DNA from 4 places in the Paenibacillus taichungensis genome. Region 1 is predicted to be linked to each of the others. Evidence: predicted binding sites of a transcription regulator. Region 1 holds the regulator's gene; each other region holds the start of a gene.
What was found. Region 1 encodes Rex, which represses fermentation and respiration genes when NADH is low (regulators of the CRP and FNR family bind a similar motif). Its sites were predicted from a motif close to TTGTGAAATATTTCACAA; they were not measured.
Positions count from the first base shown of each region.

Region 2: pflB (formate C-acetyltransferase) is a predicted target of Rex. The motif match lies at 3,520-3,537, and genes of this name have one in related genera.
Region 3: adhE (bifunctional acetaldehyde-CoA/alcohol dehydrogenase) is a predicted target of Rex. The motif match lies at 4,014-4,031, and genes of this name have one in related genera.
Region 4: nadA (quinolinate synthase NadA) is a predicted target of Rex. The motif match lies at 1,283-1,300, and genes of this name have one in related genera.

Region 1 covers NZ_CP194720.1:1,571,596-1,576,902, forward strand. The annotation lists gene dinG (ATP-dependent DNA helicase DinG) at 1-2,716, shown strand, start outside; gene ACR1R9_RS07315 (redox-sensing transcriptional repressor Rex) at 2,952-3,605, shown strand; gene ACR1R9_RS07320 (amidohydrolase) at 3,592-4,896, shown strand; gene ACR1R9_RS07325 (DUF5590 domain-containing protein) at 4,938-5,307, shown strand, end outside.
Region 2 covers NZ_CP194720.1:1,386,813-1,392,119, reverse strand. The annotation lists gene ACR1R9_RS06385 (extracellular solute-binding protein) at 1-121, opposite strand, end outside; gene pflA (pyruvate formate-lyase-activating protein) at 337-1,089, opposite strand; gene pflB (formate C-acetyltransferase) at 1,180-3,438, opposite strand; gene adhE (bifunctional acetaldehyde-CoA/alcohol dehydrogenase) at 4,013-5,307, opposite strand, start outside.
Region 3 covers NZ_CP194720.1:1,381,384-1,386,690, forward strand. The annotation lists gene ACR1R9_RS06345 (ThuA domain-containing protein) at 1-450, shown strand, start outside; gene ACR1R9_RS06350 (winged helix-turn-helix transcriptional regulator) at 772-1,068, shown strand; gene ACR1R9_RS06355 (hypothetical protein) at 1,236-1,967, shown strand; gene ACR1R9_RS06360 (hypothetical protein) at 2,165-2,878, shown strand; gene ACR1R9_RS06365 (Crp/Fnr family transcriptional regulator) at 2,965-3,681, opposite strand; gene adhE (bifunctional acetaldehyde-CoA/alcohol dehydrogenase) at 4,112-5,307, shown strand, end outside.
Region 4 covers NZ_CP194720.1:5,971,880-5,977,186, forward strand. The annotation lists gene nadB (L-aspartate oxidase) at 1-236, opposite strand, end outside; gene nadA (quinolinate synthase NadA) at 273-1,211, opposite strand; gene ftsH (ATP-dependent zinc metalloprotease FtsH) at 1,509-3,554, opposite strand; gene hpt (hypoxanthine phosphoribosyltransferase) at 3,656-4,195, opposite strand; gene tilS (tRNA lysidine(34) synthetase TilS) at 4,249-5,307, opposite strand, start outside.

The sequences.
Region 1 (5,307 bases):
GTTTATTACGGGGTTAACCGGTATTACTGATGAAGATGTGGCGAATGCTCCCTCATTGGAAGAGATGATGATGGAGATGGTTCCGCTGCTTGACGATGTTGTTCTTGTTGGACACAACGTTGCTTTTGATTTTCATTTTCTTCAAAATGCACTCGATCGATGCGGTTATCTGCCATTTACCGGACGGATTCTGGATACGATTGATTTCCTGAAGATCACGTTTCCGTCACTGGGGTCTTATCAACTCGGTTATGTGTCTTCGGAATTCGGATTTCAGCATGACCGCCCTCATCAGGCAGACAGTGATGCTCTCGCAACAGCTTTTGTATTACTGAAGTGCCTCGATGAGCTGCGTGCACTGCCGCTGATCACGATTCAGCGCCTCAGTGACCTGTTTGCGCCGGAAGACAGTGACTTGGGTTGGTTCTTTGATGGAATGCGTACTGAGAAGGAAGCAGAGCCGATTCAGGATCTGGATGGTCATACGTATTACCGCCAGCTCGCCCTGAACGTGAGTGACTGGACCGATATAGGCTCACCACGCGATGAGCGAGAAGGTAATCCGCTGGAAGGCGTAAGTTTTGAGCAGTTCATGGATCAGGTTAGAGCTAACCTGAAGGAGACGCTGGACCATTATGAGGAGCGTGAGGCGCAAACTCAGATGTTCAGCAGTGTACGACAAGCTTTGGATGAAGAGAAACATCTCTTGATTGAAGCTGGAACAGGTACAGGTAAATCACTTGGGTATTTGCTGCCTGCCATCTATGAAAGTGTGAAACAGGAACAGAAAGTCATGGTCAGCACACATACCATCAACCTGCAGGAGCAATTGAGAGAGCGGGATATTCCTATGCTGACCCAGGTGGTTCCGTTCCCGTTCAAGGCAGCAGTGTTCAAAGGACGTGGGCACTATCTGTGTCTGCGTAAGTTTGAGCACAAAATCAATAAACGTGAATTCGCTACACCGAAAGAGGATTATTTTACAGCGGCTCAGATGATTGTCTGGCTTACTCAGACGGAGACTGGAGACGACGAGGAGCTTAATCTAAGCGGGCGCGGAGGAGACTTCTGGGAGACGGTACAGAGTGAGTCTGAGTCTTGTCTTGGACGTTCCTGTCCTTGGTTCCGCAAATGTTTCTATCACCGGGCCAAACATGAAGCCGGGCTGTCTGATATCGTCATTACCAATCACTCGAAATTATTTACGGATGTCAAAGCAGCACATCAGCTGCTGCCGGCCTACGAAAGTCTCGTCATCGATGAAGCACATCATTTGGAGGACGTAGCAGGTAAGCATCTGGGTCTTCATATGAAATATTTCACGTTGGTTCATACTCTGACCCGACTGTTTAAAGATAGCCGTAATGGCCAACTGCCGATGCTTCGTTCTCAATTATCGGGTCACGAAAATTCGGTACAGTGGGGCTCCATGATTGATCAGATGTTCCCGCTTGCGGTCGAAGTCAAAGAGATGTGGGATCGACTAAGTGATACATTGTTTGGCCTGCTGCCTGAACGCAGCGATGCTTCTCCAGGCGAGACAGGACAATTCTCTCTTAGACTGAAGCCTTCACAAAAACCAGCTAAATGGCAGGAATTGCAGGATGCTGAAAACCAAATCTATGTCACTCTAGGTGATTTGATTCGTAAAGGCGACAAGCTGCTGCTTGAAGTGAAAGAAGATCAGGATGATTATCAGTCCGATAGTCTGATTACGGATATCTCAGGTCTGCTCAAGGACTTGGCAACGATTAAGGATAATCTGCGTTTCTTCATGCGGATGGATGATGCCAACACCGTTTACTGGATGGAGGCCAGCGGCCAGTTCCGCAGTAAATCACTTCAGCTCTATGCTGTTCCTGTCGATGTCAGTGCACAATTGAAGGATATGTTCTTTGATAAAAAGAAAAGCGTTGTGCTTACATCGGCTACGCTCTCCGTTGACAAATCATTTCAATTCATGATCGAACAGCTGGGTTTGCAGGAAGCTGCCGAGAATAACCGTTTGTTAACGTCCATGTTGCCGTCACCGTTCAATTATCGAGAACAGGCGCTGCTCGTCATTCCGCGTGATTTCCCAAGCGTGAAGGGCAGTGTAGGCGATGCCCACTTTGTGGATATGCTCGTGCACTCCCTCGCGGAAACGGCTATTGCCACTCGTGGACGTATGATGGTGTTGTTCACCTCCTATCGCATGCTGCGCCAGGTCTATGACCCACTTAAGGAGGCCTTGTCAGGCAATGATATTTCTTTGCTTGGGCAAGGGGTGGACAGTGGCAGCCGTTCCAAGCTTACACGCCGCTTCCAAGATGCAAAAGCAACGGTGCTTCTTGGCACAAGCAGCTTCTGGGAAGGGGTGGACATTCCAGGAGAGGCTCTGACTTGTCTCGCGATTGTCAGACTGCCGTTCCAGCCACCGAATCATCCATTAGTCGAAGCGAAGAGCGAGCTTTTGCAGCAGCAGAAGAAAAACCCGTTTATGAAGCTGTCCGTGCCACAAGCCGTCATCCGTTTCAAACAGGGATTTGGCAGACTGGTTCGTACAGGCAAAGACAGAGGCATTGTAATTGTATACGATACACGCGTTATTGAAGCGTATTATGGCAAGTACTTTTTATATTCATTACCTGGTCCTAAAATGGAGCACATGCTCACAGAACAGATGGTTCCTCGTATTTCGGAATGGCTCGAGAGACCGACCGAAGAGCAACAATAAACAGATACGCTCTGTAGCTTCCATTATTGCAAGACGCCAGTGGTTGGCGGTAAAATTAAGTAATATAATTTTTGTTTCGTGGATATGCGAGTAAAGCAATTAAAAGGAATAAAAGCAATTATCCATTATATAACAACGAGCATCCTGTTTAACTCAGTAATCTTTTTGCTCGTTTTCGACAGGGTGCTCATCTTTTTCATCTATCTATCGTGGCCTTTGTAAGGGGGAGCAATGAATGAAATCAGATAAAATTTCGGAAGCCGTGGTGCGTAGATTGCCTGTTTACTTGCGTTATTTGAATGAACTGCATCAGCGCGAAGTCAATACGGTCTCTTCACAAGAACTGGGACTGAGGCTGGATTTGAATCCTGCCCAGATTCGTAAAGACCTGGCTTACTTCGGTGACTTTGGTCGTAAAGGGATCGGGTATGACGTTTCATATCTCATTGAGAAAATCCGCCATATTTTAAAAATAGACCAGCAGATCAATGTAGCTCTTGTCGGAGCAGGTAATTTGGGACATGCCTTGTCTAATTACAATGCCTATCTCAAAGACAACATGAAGATCGTCGCTGTATTTGATGCCTACGGTCCGAAGATTGGGAGTCAAATCAACAGTTTGACGGTGCAACCAATGAATGAATTAACGGATTCGGTCAAAAAAGACAACATTCGTATAGGTATTATCACGGTTCCGGATACGGAAGCCCAAAATGTTGCAGATCAACTGATTGAGTCAGGAATTGAAGCGATTCTGAATTTTGCGCCAACGATTCTGAAGACTCCGCCGCATATTCGTATTCATCATGCCGATTTTACGACGGATTTGCTTAGTCTGGCTTATTACTTGGAGAATGGAAAGGACGACGAGGAAGATGACGACAAATAGATGGGTCATTCACAACGGCAAATTTGCCGTGAGTGAGGGTACGAATTGGAAAGTGGTTCAAGGTTTTATGGTTGTGGAGAATGACAAGATTGTGCATATTGGTGAGACATTGCCGGAAGGAGACGAAAGTCTGACAAAGGTGGACGGAAAAGGACTATTCTTCTTGCCGGGTCTGATCAATACGCATGGTCACGCGGCCATGTCGCTTCTGAGAGGCCATGGAGACGATCTCGCGTTACAAGTATGGTTGCAGGAGAAAATGTGGCCAATGGAAGCCAAAATGACGTCTGAAGACGTATATTGGGGTACATCTCTATCCGTTCTTGAAATGTTGAAAGGCGGAACAACAGCTTTCCTGGATATGTATGATCATATGGATCAGGTGGCGAAAGTGGTGGAACAATCCGGCGTTCGGGCTGCTCTGGCACGTGGGGTAATCGGACTTTGCTCAGAAGAAGAACAACTGCGTAAGCTGGAAGAGTCCGCAGCATTTGCTCGTCAATGGAATGGACAGGCAGACGGAAGAATTACAACCGTAATCTCTCCACACGCCCCTTACACTTGCCCACCAGATTACATAGAGAAGCTGGTACAGGTTGCTCATGACCTGAATCTGCCTTTGCATACGCATATGTCTGAGACGCTTCGCGAAGTGGACCAGAACGTGGCTGATTACGGACTGCGTCCGGTTGCACATCTGGAGAAACTAGGATTTTTCTCTCGTCCGTCTCTGGTTGCACATGCTGTCCATCTGAATGATGAAGAGATCGAGATTCTCGCAAAGCATGATGTAGCAGTTTCCCACAATCCAGGTAGTAACCTGAAATTGGCTTCGGGTGTTGCACGAGTACCTGATCTGTTGAAAGCAGGCGTGACTGTGTCCCTGGGAACAGATGGACCAGCAAGTAACAATAACCTGGATATGTTTGAAGAGATGAGATTGGCTGCGTTGATTCATAAAGGTGTATCTGGTGACCCTACTGCAGTGCCGGCAGGGGAAGCGCTTCTGCTTGGAACTTCATATGGTGCCAAATCCATATTCCTGAATAATACAGGCGCTCTGCAAGTTGGCATGAAGGCTGACTTCATCGCGTTGAACATCGAACAAGCCCATTTCTATCCGCATACGGATCTGATTTCCCATACGGTCTACTCGGCATCGGCCAAAGATGTGGAGCATGTGTGGGTGGATGGTAAACAAGTGGTTAAACATGGCGAATGTCTTACGATGGATGAAGAGCGCATTCTGCGTGAGTCTCAGCTGGCATTTGACAGTTTGCTTGCCCGATAATTACAAGGACAGCATCGTCATAGGGAAAGGAAGTTCGGCTTTTGAAGAAAAAAAAGAAGTGGATATGGATTTCGCTGCTGCTCCTGGTTCTGATTCTGTTTGGACTTCAGCGTTATTATGTCTATGTTACCCAGGATCAGCGCAAGGAAGAGGCGTTGGCCATACAGGCGGCCCAGGAACAGCTGGGGATTACGTCCCACGAAGAGCTACGTAAGTATGTTTGGGGACAGAAAGACGGCGGAGACAACATATACTGGACCCTGATCGGCAAAAATAAGGATAACCAGGATGTCATGGTGTGGGTGAAGTTTGATGAGAATAACAAACCGGTGACGGGAACCAATGCGGTACACGGGGAACTGTTAAAGAACGGCATGAATGAGGCTCAGATTCGAAATCGGTTCAGCTCTG
Region 2 (5,307 bases), 180 kb from region 1:
TTGGCTCCGCAGGCGTATTGCCTGCTCCCTGTTGTGGCTCGTTAGTTGAGCTCGAACAACCTGCCAATGTCCATGATGCGATAAGCAATAATGAAAGCAGTAATGTCATTCCTTTTTTCATTCGTATGACCCCCCTCAAGATATTGAGCATTTGGCTTTACACTCTGATTATAAAAAGTTGTAGCTTACATCGTAAGGATGACAATTCATCAATAGAGGGATAAAATCCTTCACTGGACAAATAATCTTGCATTTACAATTGATAACAGTAAAAAAACAGCCCCTGCGAAACATGTTCGCAAAGACTGCTTGGTTGGTAGATCTATATATAAATATTTACTTATTGGAACAAGCCACGCCAGCTGTTTCCGTACGACCTTGTTCAATCAAACGATACGCTCGTTCTACTTCCTCATCACTCGGAGAAGGAACACCGTCAAGCGGATAGGCTTTCCCCAGCGCCTGCCATTTGTAAATACCCATCTGATGATAAGGCAGGATTTCGAACTTCTCGACTCCATTTAGCGTTCCAATAAACCGCCCCAGATTAAGCAAGTCTTCTTCCTCATTGTGAATCCCTGGCACATACACGTGGCGAATCCACATTTTTCGTCCATTGTCCGATAACCATTGTGCGGTGCGCAATGTTCTCTCGTTGGATTTACCTGTCAGCTTGATATGTTTCTCATCATTAATGTGCTTCAGATCCAACAAAACCAGGTCCGTGTTATCTAACAAATCATGAATCCGATCCGGTTCATTGAAACCGTTGCTGTCCAGCGTAGTATGCAATCCCCAGCGGCGTTTCGCTTCTTTGAAAACTTCGGCTACAAAATGAGCCTGTAATGTTGGCTCCCCGCCGGATACCGTAAGTCCTCCGCCGGAACTGCGATAGTAGGACAGGTATGGCTCGATTTCAGCCAGTACCTCCTCCACACTCATTTCCCTGCCACCATCCAGTGCCCATGTATCCGGATTGTGACAATACTGGCATTTGAGCAGACATCCCTGCATAAAAAGCACGAAGCGGATGCCTGGGCCGTCAACCGTCCCGAAAGTTTCGAGTGAATGAATATGTCCATTAACCATGCTGCCTCTTCCTTTCTGTATCGCATCCGCTGTGCGTTTAATATGGAGGTTCTACTCCTATCTCCTATGAACTGTTAAGTTAAGCCCGTGTTACATCGAACCGTGGAAGGTCCGGTTAATGACATCGAGTTGTTGCTCACGTGTCAGTTTGATGAAGTTAACCGCGTAACCGGATACCCGTACAGTCAACTGCGGATAGTTTTCCGGGTGATCCATCGCGTCAATCAACTGCTGGCGATCAAATACGTTCACGTTCAGATGGTGTGCCCCTTGACCAAAATAACCGTCCATCATGGCAACCAGATTGGATTTACGTGTGTCTGACTCTTTTCCGAGTGCTTTAGGCACGATGGAGAATGTGTTAGAGATCCCGTCAAGGCTGTGTTCGTACGGCAGTTTGGCTACTGAGCCAAGGGATGCCAGTGCACCTTTTTTATCCCGACCATGCATTGGGTTCGCCCCTGGAGCAAACGGTTCGCCTGCTTTACGGCCATCAGGTGTTGTACCTGTTTTTTTGCCATACACTACGTTCGATGTGATCGTCAGTACAGACTGTGTTGGGATCGCATTACGATACGCTTTGTGTTTGCGAATCATGCCCATGAAGCTTTCCACCAGTTCAACTGCAATGCTATCGACACTGTCTTCATTGTTACCGTAACAAGGGAAGTCGCCTTCAATTTCAAAATCAATTGCGATGCCTTGTTCGTTGCGGATCGGTTTGACTTTCGCATACTTGATGGCACTCAGAGAGTCTGCTGCAACCGAGAGACCAGCAATACCACAAGCCATCGTACGTACAATGTCACGGTCATGTAGGGCCATTTCAATACGCTCATAGCTGTATTTGTCATGCATGTAGTGAATGACGTTGAGTGAGTTCATATACAGTTTGGCGAGCCATTCCATCATCGGTTTGAAACGTTTCATAACTTCATTGTACTCCAGCACTTCGCTTGTGATCGCCGGATATTCAGGTCCAACTTGTGCTCCCGATTTCTCATCACGACCGCCGTTGATTGCATACAGCAATGCTTTTGCCAGGTTCGCACGAGCGCCGAAGAACTGCATTTGTTTCCCGATTTTCATCGCAGATACGCAGCAAGCAATACCATAATCGTCTCCGTAGATCGGACGCATCAGATCATCATTTTCATACTGGATGGAGCTCGTTTCGATGGATACTTTCGTACAGTATTGTTTGAAAGCCTCCGGAAGCTTTGTGGACCAAAGTACAGTCAGGTTCGGCTCAGGTGCAGGGCCAAGGTTGTTCAGGGTGTGCAGGAAACGGAAGCTGTTTTTCGTAACACGGGTTTCTCCATTTACGGACATGCCACCGATGGATTCAGTTACCCATGTTGGGTCTCCACTGAACAATTCATTATAATCTGGCGTACGCAGGAATTTGACGATCCGCAGTTTCATAACAAAATGGTCAACCAGTTCTTGAGCCTGTTCTTCAGTTAGCAAGCCTTCTTGCAAATCACGTTCAATGTAAATATCAAGGAACGAAGAAACACGTCCGAGCGACATTGCCGCACCATTTTGCTCTTTGATCGCAGCCAGGTAACCGAAGTAGAGCCATTGGAACGCTTCTTTTGCGGTTGTGGCTGGCAACGAAATATCGAAACCATGCATTTCACCCAGTTGTTTCAATTCTTGCAATGCACGAATCTGCTCAGACAGTTCTTCACGCAGGCGAATGACATCTTCATCAATCACATCGACTTCAAGCGCATTCAGCTCACCTTTTTTATTTCGAATCAGGAAGTCCACGCCATACAGAGCTACCCGGCGATAGTCACCGATGATCCGGCCACGGCCGTAAGCATCAGGCAGACCGGTAATAATCCCTGCTTTACGTGCTGCACGCATTTCGGATGTATAAGCATCAAATACGCCCTGATTATGTGTTTTGCGGATGTTCGTAAATATATCAATGACGCCTTGAGGCATTTCAAAACCATAAGCTTCACAAGCATCAATCATCATGCGAATTCCACCGAATGGCTGAATGGAACGTTTGAATGGAGCATCCGTTTGAACACCAACAATCTGCTCTTTGGATTTATCCAGATAACCGGGTTGGTGAGAAACAATCGTTGCTGGCGTGTTTACGTCAACATCGAGTACCCCGCCATTATCGCGCTCTTTTTTGGTCAGATCGGATACGATATCCCATAACTCTTTTGTATTCTGAGTTGCACCTGCAAGAAATGCTTCGTCGCCATAGTAAGGTGATAAGTTGCGTACTAGAAAATCATTCACATCTACGGATTTCGTCCATGTTCCTTTGGTAAAGTTTCTCCAACCTGTTTGTTGTTTGACATCTTTTTCGATCACCGACATAGTAATCCCTCCACAAATTTGGATTTCCGGACACATGACAGGATGCTTCACTCGTCTCATCTGTGCCCAGAGCCGCGATTAATGTGATATTTTTCACATGTAAGCCGGAACATGTTCTCTCTACTTGGGAACCGGAACCGCGGATGAATGTTTTTCTTACATTTTCAGTATACGACTTCGTTCTTTCATCATCTGTGATTTTTATCACAAAGTTTGTGACCATCCTCACTCCACCTGTGCTGTGTCATGGTGAACCCTGCAAATTCACACTTAGCCACTGCGCGGACAGAACAACTTCCGATCGCTGTTACCCCCGAATTTTATTGATTCTATTTTTTAAGGGTAAAATACGGGGATAAAGGCGAGCGCTTCGCTTCTTCAGTTCTTTCTTCCCTCTTCGTTATGGTGTGAATACCTGGTTCAAAAAGTAACATCACGGATTCCGTGTAACCTCTTTTAAAAAAGACAACTGCAAGGATTACGTTATACCTTTTTTTACAGGAAAGACGGCAATCGGGGCTCCCCTTACGGGGAACCCTGACTATATGCCTGAATCATACTGCTGCTTTAGTTGTTATTCAAACTTGCCGTAGAAAGCGTTGCGGTACACATCTGCCAGTTCAGTCACCAGCGGCAGTTTTGGATTGGCTGTTGTACATTGGTCCTCGAATGCGCGGTCTGCCAGATAATCGACATGTGCCTCAAAGTCTTTGGCATCGAATCCGATTTCTTGGAACGACTCTTCAATACCCAATGTTTTATTCAGTTTGCGAATGGCATTGATGAGGCTGGTCACCCCTTCTTCTGTTGTACGTGCAGGCAATCCCAGAATGCGGGCAATTTCGGCATAACGCTCATCTGCCACAAAGTGCGAATATTTCGGGAACGATGCAAACTTCGTCGGTTTTTTCGCATTGTAGCGAATGACGTGCGGCATCAGGATCGCATTGGTACGTCCATGTGCAGTGTGGTACTGACCGCCCCATTTGTGCGCCAAGCTGTGGTTAATGCCCAGGAATGCGTTGGCAAAAGCCATACCGGCAATCGTCGAAGCGTTATGCATTTTCTCACGAGCCAATTTGTCACCTTGCAGCGCCGATTGCTCGAGGTATTGGAATACCAGTTGAATCGCTTTGATCGCGAGTCCATCCGTGTAATCATTCGCCATAACGGAGACATACGCTTCGATCGCATGCGTCAGTACGTCCATACCTGTGTCTGCGACAGCCGTTTTAGGCAGAGTATATACAAACTCAGGATCCACGATCGCCACGTCTGGTGTCAACTCGTAATCTGCCAGCGGATATTTGGTATTTCCTTGATTTTTATCTGTAATAACCGCGAACGATGTTACTTCCGAACCTGTGCCCGAAGTTGTCGGAATCGCTACGAATTTCGCTTTCACGCCGAGACGTGGATATTTGTAGATCCGTTTGCGGATATCCATGAATTTTTGCTTCAAGTCGTTAAAGTCTGTGTCAGGATATTCATAGAACAGCCACATCGCTTTGGCAGCATCCATCGGTGATCCCCCACCGAGTGCGATAATGCAGTCTGGCTGGAAGCGGCGCATCATTTCTGTACCGCGATCTACCGTTGTTGTCGATGGATCGGGTTCGACATCAGAGAACACTTCAATAGCTACTGGCATTTGACGTTGACGCAGATAGTGCTCTACTTTTTCCACATAACCGAGTTTGACCATCATCGCATCGGTAATAATGGCTACGCGTGTGATGTCCGGCATTTTGGCAAGATACTGTGTTGCACCTTTTTCGAAGTAGACTTTGTTCGGCACTTTGAACCACTGCATATTCACGGTACGGCGAGCCACCCTTTTCACGTTGATTAAGTTCACAGCGGTTACGT
Region 3 (5,307 bases), 190 kb from region 1:
TTGATTGTGCTGCACTCCGGTCACTTCTCCAAGCCATTCAAAGCGCTGATGGGCACAAGTTGTGATCTGAAATGGCGTGAAGCCAATGAGCAGGAGATTATCTGGTGTGTGAATCCATCCCATCCGATTGCCGAGGGCATCAACAGCAAGATAATTCTGGAAAAAGAAGAAATGTACGGGGAATTCTTCGATATTCCAGTACCGGATGAGCTGGTGTTTGTAAGCAACTTCCAAGGCGGAGAGGTATTCCGGAGCGGATGTACGTTCCTCCGCGGTTCAGGTAAAATCTTCTATTTCCGTCCAGGTCATGAAACTTATCCGACCTTCTATAATCCGGAAATTTTAAAAGTGATCAGCAATGGAGTGAAGTGGGCATATCCTACGCGCAACGTTAAGCCTGAATTTGGCTTCAGCGAGCCTGTGAGATCACTTGGTAACGTGCTGGTTTAAGCTGCAAATTGGCTGTATGAACGCATAAAATAAACGATAAACCAGAGAACCCTTCTCCAAGTCAAGTATGACTGTGGCAGCGGGGTTCTTTTTGGGTAAGATAGCTACATGGGAGTTAGACGATATTTTCCCATGGTTCCGTTGTCCCATGTGATGTATACTGAGTTGTATCATCGAAGTTGAGTTATGCTCTAAAATTTTAACTTTTTAGCGGCAGACGTTTTCTTTGAGACTTAAATATGTTATTATGAAATATACTAACTAAACGTAAGTTGAGTGATCTCTAAAGAGGTGATTAATGTGGAAGGCCAAGATTTGCGGATGTGTCCGCGCTTTGAGACGGCGTTTTCTTTTCTGGGTAAGCGCTGGAACGGTCTGATTATTCAAACGTTGATGAGTGGTTCGAAGCGATTCAAGGATATCTCCAACCTGATACCATCCATGAGTGATAAGATGTTGTCAGAACGGATGAAAGATCTGGAAAGCGAAGGAATTCTGATCCGTCATGTCTATCCGGAGACGCCAGTTCGTATTGAATATGAACTGACAGAGAAAGGCAAGGCGCTACAGCCTGTTATGAATCAAATTCAAGACTGGGCAGAGCAGTGGGTTGAGTAGTAACAGCTTCCCCGGCTCAAACTAAGTGAACTGTTGGGATAAAGGCTCTTGGTTTCCAGTGGAAATCAGGAGTTTTTGTCTTCACGGTCCTGCACATGTTGTCGCGAGTTGTAGTATAATTGTAAATAAAATGGCCGCAGGCGGCCGGAGCGAGGAGGCCACTTGTCATGAGAGAAGAAAGCTTATCCCGTGAAGTACGCTACGGCAAGCAAGATATTGCAGAACTTGAGAGCGCATCCATCCAGGTACATCTAATCTACAAAAAAGCTGCGGAGCTATTTAAACGAACTTCATATTCCGCGTCGGTTAAGGATGATGTTGCAGGAGAGAAGACTCATTCCACGAATAGCAATGGTCAGGTAACGGCTCCGGCGGTACTGCAAAAATGGATTCAGACAGCAAGAGGCTGGAAATGTATCGGATGTGAACTGAGACAACCCGATTCCATCGGAGCACAGACTGAAGCCAACTTTCATGAAGAACGTGTGTATCTGGATGTGGGCGAAGGTCGTTTTGTTCAAGCGGAGATGCTGATTCAGGCGATTGTATGGTCACAATATGAGAAGATCCGCCTGTTCGCGCCTTGGCTGGGTGATGACACCTTCTACACTGTACAGGAGCTGGATGTGATTGCCCGTTATATTGTACCTACCTATTTCTCCGAACGGCCGCTGCATGAGCAGGGCAAGGTATCCAAGGTACACCATTCATATGGTCAGATTCCGTTCTATCAGGAATATGTGGATGCACCTTCGTTCTGTGTACAGGTGGACGGTGGATTACTTGAAGGGCGTTTGCTGACAGGTGTTTATGTGTCGGAGGAACAGTTCTTTGGGCTCAATCCGTATCTGAAGGATGGAGACGGGGGCCGTACCTACATGCAGGCTTGTGTCCAGTAACCATGTTATTCAATAGACCTTAAAGATAATTAGGAGCCAAAGGGCCTGCTTGCAGGCTCTTTGTGCTGTACAAACCAGTTATGGACGCTACTGGATGAAAAGTAACGGCATTGACACTTTTTTTGCATGAATTTTGTGCCATAATAGAGGTTATGGACAACAGGGTGAATGATTTTACGCAGGGTGGTGTTACCTACATGAAGAAGAGAATCCCCGGTTACATAGGTATATGTCTGCTTATTCTGGTTATATTAGCCGGTTGTAGCGAGACACAGCCTTCCGAACAGCCAATCGTTAAAGAGACCGAATCGCAGAATACGATCACTGTGGCAGTGGATGGCAGCACTTTTTTGCCTGACGCAACGAAGTCCATTAAGAGAGATTTTAGTGAAGGTCTGACGCTCAAGAAAGCACTGTTGAACAGTGGACTTGTCGATTTTACAGCAGATGGAAAGCGGATCCAATCCGTGGGGGAAGTTTCTCTGGACTCCTCACTTAGCTGGGCAGTCAAACTGAATGGCAAGGATATTGACCCGGAAAATTGGGACATGGAACTTCATGTCAAAGATGAAGTGATCATATATGTAAAAGCCGCTGACAGTGGGGGAGACGATGTTGTTTACCAAACAACATTACTCAAGGTGAGCGGTGGAAATATTATGCCAAATCTCAATCGTCAATATGCCGGGGTGTATGTTCAGGAATGTACTGTGCGTGATGTATTGAAGTCCAGTGGGATTGTAAGAATGTCGGAAAACAACAAGTTCGTCGTTTCCGTTGAAAATGTAATTCCCCGGATGAACCAACGCTGGATGATCATGGTGAATGATAAGGAACTGATGGAAAACGGTTTGGACATGAAATTGAATCCACGTGATGCAGTAAAGCTTGAGTTGACTACTGTATCTTAAGTATAACAAAAGCCCAATCTTCGTTATAGAAGATGGGCTTTTTTCATTTGCGTATCAAATGTTTACAAGATGGGGAAAGCGTCAAATCAAATTCGGCAAATCTCGTTAGGACACAATTCACAGTGACAGATGCCCTGGAGCATGTGCAGATCCTTGATGACAATCATGCCGTTGTCGTATTCAATGGCGTCTTTTTTACGCAGATCGCTTAACATACGGTTGACACTTTCACGGGTCGCTCCAATCATATTGGACAGATCCGTGTGCGTTATTTTTTTATGAATCATGACATGCTCTCCATGGGGTTCGCCGTAGGAATTGGACAATCGAATTAGCGTGGAGCAGAGTGCACCTGGTTTCCCATATAACATCAGATCACGGAATTTGGTTTGGGTTAACCGGTGATGGATACCCATCCATTTCATAAAGTCGATCGCAAAGTCACAGTGTTGGCAGATCAGCATCTCCAGGTCTTTATGCTCCAGTACACCGATCTCACTATCCTCCAGCACTTCCGCCGAAAAGCTGTGTTTCGATCCGAAGAACGGATCAGCCTGCCCAATCATATCACCGGATTGATACATGTACATAATCAGTTCCTTGCCTTCATCCGTGGATTTGGTGATCTGAGCACGGCCCCGTTTCATATAATAAAGTTTGTCAGAGACATCTCCTTCCCAATACAGATGGGTTCCTTCCGGATAGGTTCTGTCCTTCATCGTTACGAGCAGATGGTTGAAATTCGCTTCCGAGAAACAGTTGGTATTTCCGCGTTTTTCCAGTACACTCAGTTGTTCTCTCATAAGTCTATCTCCCCTTTGTGTCCATCGGACGGCCTTCTGCAGCTTGGACTGGCCCCCGTGGTTCGCCGCAAACCGTTGCCGTCCTGATCAGGGTCATCTCTCGGCCGGGAAGGACGGTACAAATTGCGGTGGTTCAATTTTTAAGTTCAGTATATACCTTATCTTGCCGTTTGAGGGGCGTGGAAAGGGGGCAAAAATGGCGAAATTTCAAACATTGTGATTAAATTCACTTTCTGAAGGGGAGGATGAATCTGACAGCCCTATAGTTTAAATAGGAAGTGTAAATGGCTAAGTGAGGGACACTAAAAAACTTAAATTAAATTTGTTATACTTTGTGAAAAAAATCACATAATTAACTCTTTCCCCATGATACGATGTGAATGTAAAGAAGAGAGACAAACCAATACGAACCTTTAGGAGGATGAGGGAGATGGCTGTAAAGAACGAAGTCGCCCCAGTAAAAGAACCGACAGCAGGTCAGTATATTCAAACGTTAATTGACAAAGCGAATAAAGCACATGCAGCATTCATGTCCATGGATCAGAAACAGATTGACCGCATCGTGCAAGCGATGGCGCTGGCAGGTCTCGACAAACATATGATGCTCGCCAAGATGGCCGTGGAAGAAACAGGCCGGGGTGTGTATGAGGATAAAATCACCAAAAATATATTTGCAACAGAGTATGTATATCATAGCATCAAATATGACAAAACAGTAGGGGTTATTGAAGATAATGAGTACGAAAGTTTCCAGAAAATTGCGGAGCCTGTCGGCATTATCATGGGGATTACCCCGGTAACGAATCCGACATCCACCACAATGTTCAAAGCACTGATTTCCATCAAAACGCGTAACCCGATCATCTTCGGTTTCCACCCATCTGCACAGAACTGTAGCCGGGAAGCTGCCAAAATTTTGCGAGATGCTGCAGTGAAGCATGGTGCTCCAGCGGATTGTATCCAGTGGATAGATGATCCTTCAATGGATCGTACAAACGCGCTGATGAATCATAACGATGTGGCGCTCATTCTGGCAACAGGCGGGTCAGGCATGGTACGGGCGGCATACAGCTGTGGTAAACCGGCACTGGGCGTAGGGCCAGGGAACGTACCTTGCTTTATTGAGAAAAGCGCAGATATCAATCAAGCGGTAACGGATCTGATTTTGTCCAAATCGTTTGATAACGGCATGATCTGTGCTTCCGAGCAAGCAGTCATCATCGAAGAACCGATCTTTGATCAGGTGAAAAAGAAAATGATCGCGAACGGCTGTTACTTCGTCAACAAGGATGAGGCTGCGAAACTGACCGCAGGTGCGATTAATGCTGAGAAATGTGCGGTGAACCCGGCGATAGTTGGTCAATCTGCAGTCAGCATTGCGCAAATGTGCGGTATCGAGGTCCCTGCTAACACCAAAATTCTCGTAGCCGAGATTGAAGGGGTAGGTACAAAATTCCCGTTGTCGGCTGAAAAACTAAGCCCGGTACTGGCTTGTTACAAAGTGAAAACGGCAGCTGAAGGGATTGAGCGTGCAGCAGAAGTGGTTGCTTTTGGCGGCATGGGTCACTCCTCTGTTATTCATTCGACGAACGAAGAAGTCATTGGCAAATTCGCAGAGCGTCTGCA
Region 4 (5,307 bases), 2.5 Mb from region 1:
TCCTGCAAATGGTAGGCAGGTGAATCATCCTCAGCGATAACCGCAGCGATTCCCCCCTGCGCATACCGGGTGTTACTTTCCAGTAACGACTTCTTCGTGATCATCAACACACTGCGTTGTTCACTCGCCTTGATCGCAGTAAACAAACCAGCAATGCCCGAACCAATAACCAGCACATCCGTCTCCACCATCGGCAGCGCGGACAGATCAAAATCCACTAAATATTGCGGTATCATGTTATTTCACCTGTCTTGGAGCAAGAGTAACGCATGCTACTTCACCAGTAACATGCGCTCTAGTGATTCTCTGGCTTTGTCGGCAACGGCTGGAGGCACGTAAATTTGCGGCTTCATCGTTTCCAAGCATTTAACCAGCTTTTTCAAGTTATTGACTTTCATGTTCGGACATACGAGGAACTTGGTAGCAAAGTGGAATTGTTTGTCCGGGCTATCGAGACGCAGTTGGTATCCTGTACCGTCCTCGGTACCTACGATAAATTCTTTAGCGGACGAATTCTTACAATATTCCAGAATGGCGGTTGTGCTACCTACGAAATCACCCATCTCTACAACCTCAGGACGACATTCCGGGTGAACAACGAACTCGGCATTTGGATGCTTCGCTCTCATCTCTACCACGTCTTTGACAGTCAGCATATCATGGGTATTGCAGTAACCTTCCCAGATAATCATTTTCTTGTCTGTATGTTGTTGCACATAATGTCCCAGATTTTTATCCGGTACCCAGATGATTTCATCGGAATCAACAGATTGAATGACTCTGACAGCATTGGCCGATGTACAACAGATGTCGGTCTCTGCCTTGATCTCAGCTGAGGAATTGATGTACGTTACAACTTTGGCATTCGGGTGCTGTGCTTTCAATTTACGTAAGCCTTCAACGTTCACCATGTCCGCCATTGGGCAGCCTGCACGCTCGTCGGGGATGATAACCGTTTTGTTAGGGGCAAGAATTTTAGCGCTTTCACCCATAAAATGAACTCCGCAGAAAACGATAACATCCGCATCGGTTTGTGCCGCCTTCTGAGCCAGCAAAAACGAATCTCCCCGGAAATCAGCGACTTCCTGTACCTCGTCACGTTGATAATAATGGGCAAGAATAATGGCATTCCGTTCCTTCTTCAACTCCATCAGCCGCTCGCGCAGCTCCCGGTTCATCTCAGCCTTGCGCTCTAAAGCCAGAGCTTCCACCTGTGATCCTCTCCTTATCGGGACAGCCTTATACGCTGTTTCATATGGCAAATCCAAGTCGTTATTTTCGCTTGAGAAACGAATCACAAGCGGTTTAACACCTAATGTACACAACGTTCACGACTCTGTCAATAAATGAAATCGCCCCAGAACAAGGGCATAACCACCCATTTCCTACGTAGTTCGCCCTATAGCTCCCGGTTATCATTATCTATACAATTTGAAGGAATACATAAAAAAAGAGAGCCCGAAGGCTCTCCTTGTCATCTGCCACTATAAGACAGATGGTGTTATAAATTAAGACGTTGGCTTCGTTCCACCATCATCCGGGTCATTGCTGTTTCCTTTGTCCAGATTCGGAGCTTCGTTAGGAATATCTCCGGCTGGTGGTTCAGGCGTTTCATCTTTGCCTTGGATACGGACGCGTACATCACCGATGTTGTCGATGATCGCTTCTCCGCCTTCGCTAGGCGTACCTTCTCCATCGTTGCTGTTCTCATCTTTTGGAGTCAGGGCACCTGTCTCGATCAATTGCTTGATCTGATCCATTTCCAATGTCTCCACTTCCAGCAACGTGTTCGCAATCAGATGCACTTCTTTAGAATGTTTAACGAGTAAGTCTTTACACTTCTCATAGCATTCGTTGATGAAGCGTTGCATCTCCTGATCGATCTCGTAAGCAATGGAATCTGAGTAATTCTGTTCGTGACCGATATCACGACCCAGGAATACCTGTCCCTGCGAACTACCGAACTGCATAGGTCCCAGCTTCTCGCTCATACCGTACTCCATAACCATGCTACGGACGATACCCGTCGCTTGTTGGAAGTCACTGTATGCACCCGTACCGATTTCACCGATAAACAGTTCTTCGGAAACGCGGCCACCAAGGAGTCCAGTAATTTTGTCCAGCAATTCTTGCTTGGTAACAAGCATACGATCTTCTTTTGGCAACATGATTACATATCCACCCGCACGTCCGCGCGGAATAATGGTAACTTTATGTACCATATCGGCATGTTCCAGGAAGTAGCCTACAATGGTATGACCTGCTTCGTGATAAGCAACAATACGTTTTTCACGGTCACTGATAACACGGCTTTTCTTCTCCGTACCAACAATGACACGGTCAATCGCTTCGTCTACTTCACGCATGGAGATATCTCTGCGATTACGACGTGCCGCAAGCAATGCCGCTTCATTCAAGAGATTTTCCAAATCTGCACCAGAGAATCCGGTAGTACGCTTCGCAATAATGTCCAGCTTCACATCTTTGGTGAGTGGTTTGTTGCGTGAGTGTACTTTCAGAACCGCTTCACGACCTCTCACGTCAGGGCGATCAACCGTGATTTGACGGTCAAAACGTCCTGGACGCAGCAAGGCAGGGTCCAGAATATCAGCACGGTTCGTTGCAGCAACGATGATAATACCTTCATTGGCTCCGAATCCGTCCATTTCAACGAGCAACTGGTTGAGTGTTTGTTCACGTTCGTCGTGACCACCACCAAGACCAGCACCACGCTGACGTCCTACAGCATCAATCTCATCGATAAAGATGATACATGGGGCGTTTTTCTTCGCATTTTCAAACAAGTCACGTACACGAGATGCACCGACACCGACGAACATTTCAACGAAGTCAGAACCGGAAATACTGAAGAATGGCACACCCGCTTCACCGGCAACAGCACGAGCGAGCAAGGTTTTACCTGTACCCGGAGGACCTACAAGCAGTACGCCTTTAGGAATCCGTGCACCTACTGCTGCGAATTTACGAGGGTCTTTGAGGAAGTCCACGACTTCAACAAGCTCCTGTTTCTCTTCGTCAGCACCCGCAACATCTTCAAACGTAACCCGTTTCTTCTCTTCGTTGTAGAGACGAGCACGGCTTTTACCAAAGTTCATTACTTTACCGCCGCCGCCTTGAGCCTGATTAAACAGGAAGAAGAACAGCAGGAACATAATGATCAAAGGAATAAAGGAAGTCAGCAACGTCAACCAGATGCTGTCACCTTTCATAGGTTCCTGATGATATTCGAAATTGTTCGTTTCGCTTGCAGCTACAAGCTCACTAATTGCCTCATCCGTAGGAGGAATATACGTTGAGAAATTTTCTGATTTGGCTCCGTCAGGCGTCTTCCTGTATTGACCGGTCACGAGGTACGTCTGACCGTTGAATTGAACCGTCAATTCAGAGACATTATTGGTCTTGATCGCCGCGCGCAACTGATCATATCTAGGATTATCGGTGGCTTCGCCGCCATTGCTGACGAACTGGACTATCCCCACCACAACTAAAAAAAGAATCAAATAAAAAGCAGAATTCCGGATGAACCGATTCATCCCCTACCTCCTCTCGAGACACTTTAATTATTTTAACATAGCCCAACATGGCTTCTCAACAGAAGCCACCAACAGATATGGGCTTGGAACTAGCTTAAGCATTAGTTGCTGTAAACTTCCGGTTTCAGAATCCCGATGTAAGGGAGGTTCCGGTACTTCTCGGCATAATCCAGGCCATAGCCAACGATGAATGCGTCCGGAATGTCAAAGCCAGTGTAATGGGCTTCAAGTTCGACTTTGCGACCTGAAGGCTTGTCAAATAGCGTAACCACGCGGACGGATTCAGCACCGCGGTTCTGCAAGAGTTCGATCAGATAACTGAGCGTGAGTCCACTATCAATAATGTCCTCTACAATCAGAACCTCGCGTCCCTCAACGGATTCATCCAGATCCTTAATGATTTTAACCACGCCGGATGATTTGGTGGAAGCGCCATAACTCGATACTGCCATGAAATCCATCTCAACAGGTACCGTAATGTTCTTAACCAAATCAGCCATAAATATAAACGCACCCTTAAGCACACAAATGACCAAAGGATTGCGATTTGCATATTCGGCACTTATTGTTGCGCCTAATTCCTTGATTTTACTCTGAATCTCTTCTTCACTGATCAATACTTCCTGAATGTCGTTCTGCAACTGTGCGAACCTCCTAAGTTATACATATGAAAGCCTTACCTGAACCATAACCACTACCCCTGAATCGCTGAATCGCCTACAGTCATGTACAGGATTGCGGAAGTATCCTCCCTGACAGGAGCTACACTAGACCGGCGAACACCCGGTAACCAGATGATATTGCCTGCTCCATCACATACCACGGGAACCCGTGAACGGACAGAAGGGGGAATTTTCTCATCGATGAAAATATTTTTCACCTTTTTGCTTCCGTTTAATCCCATCACTTTCATGGTATCTCCAGGTAACCGTGAACGCACAACCAGCGGCATAAGCAGTTGATCTGCATCAAATGCGGCATGATCCGCCGATTCTGGTACATGATAGTCCTCGGGACTCATCGGAACGATCTGAACATGCCGGTCAATTTCCGTGAGAGAAAGCTCATAGGTTCCGCTCGATTGAGCAAGACGATATTCGTAAGATTGACCCTGTACGTCAGTCCGTACGCCGAAAGAGATCAGATCATACTCCCGGGTGCAGGCGAGTGTCTGTCCTATATCCAGGCTCCAGGTCGTCGCTTCAGGCTGAATAACCTTGCGGCGAATGGTCTCAATACGGGTAAAGTCGACAAAATCACTGTCCAAAGGCAGATAATTCAATATTAGTTTAATCAACCTTCGTTGTAAAGCGACATGTAACTTCAAAAAGGAAGGCACCTCAAAGGTTTGCCTTCCGCCGTTCGCCTGCACTAGACACCTGTATGCGTCATATGCACCTTGTTCCATGAAATCGTCTTCATCGCCCACGATTTCGGCAAGTCGATTCAAAGACGGCGTCAACTGTCCATTATATTGCCCCAAAAATGGGAGCACATCCAAGCGAATGGCATTACGCCGATATTTACGCAGGGAATTGCTTTCATCATTAAAATACAGAAAACCCTGGGTATTACAAGCTTCTACAAGGTCTGTCTTGTTTATACGAAGGCATGGACGAATAAGTTCCACATTTTTTTCTCGTCTTTTAAACTTCATTCCTGCGAGTCCGGAAAGACCACTCCCACGCAACAAATGGAGCATAACCGTCTCTGCTTGATCGTCGGCATGATGGGCCAGTGCAATGCTCGCCGC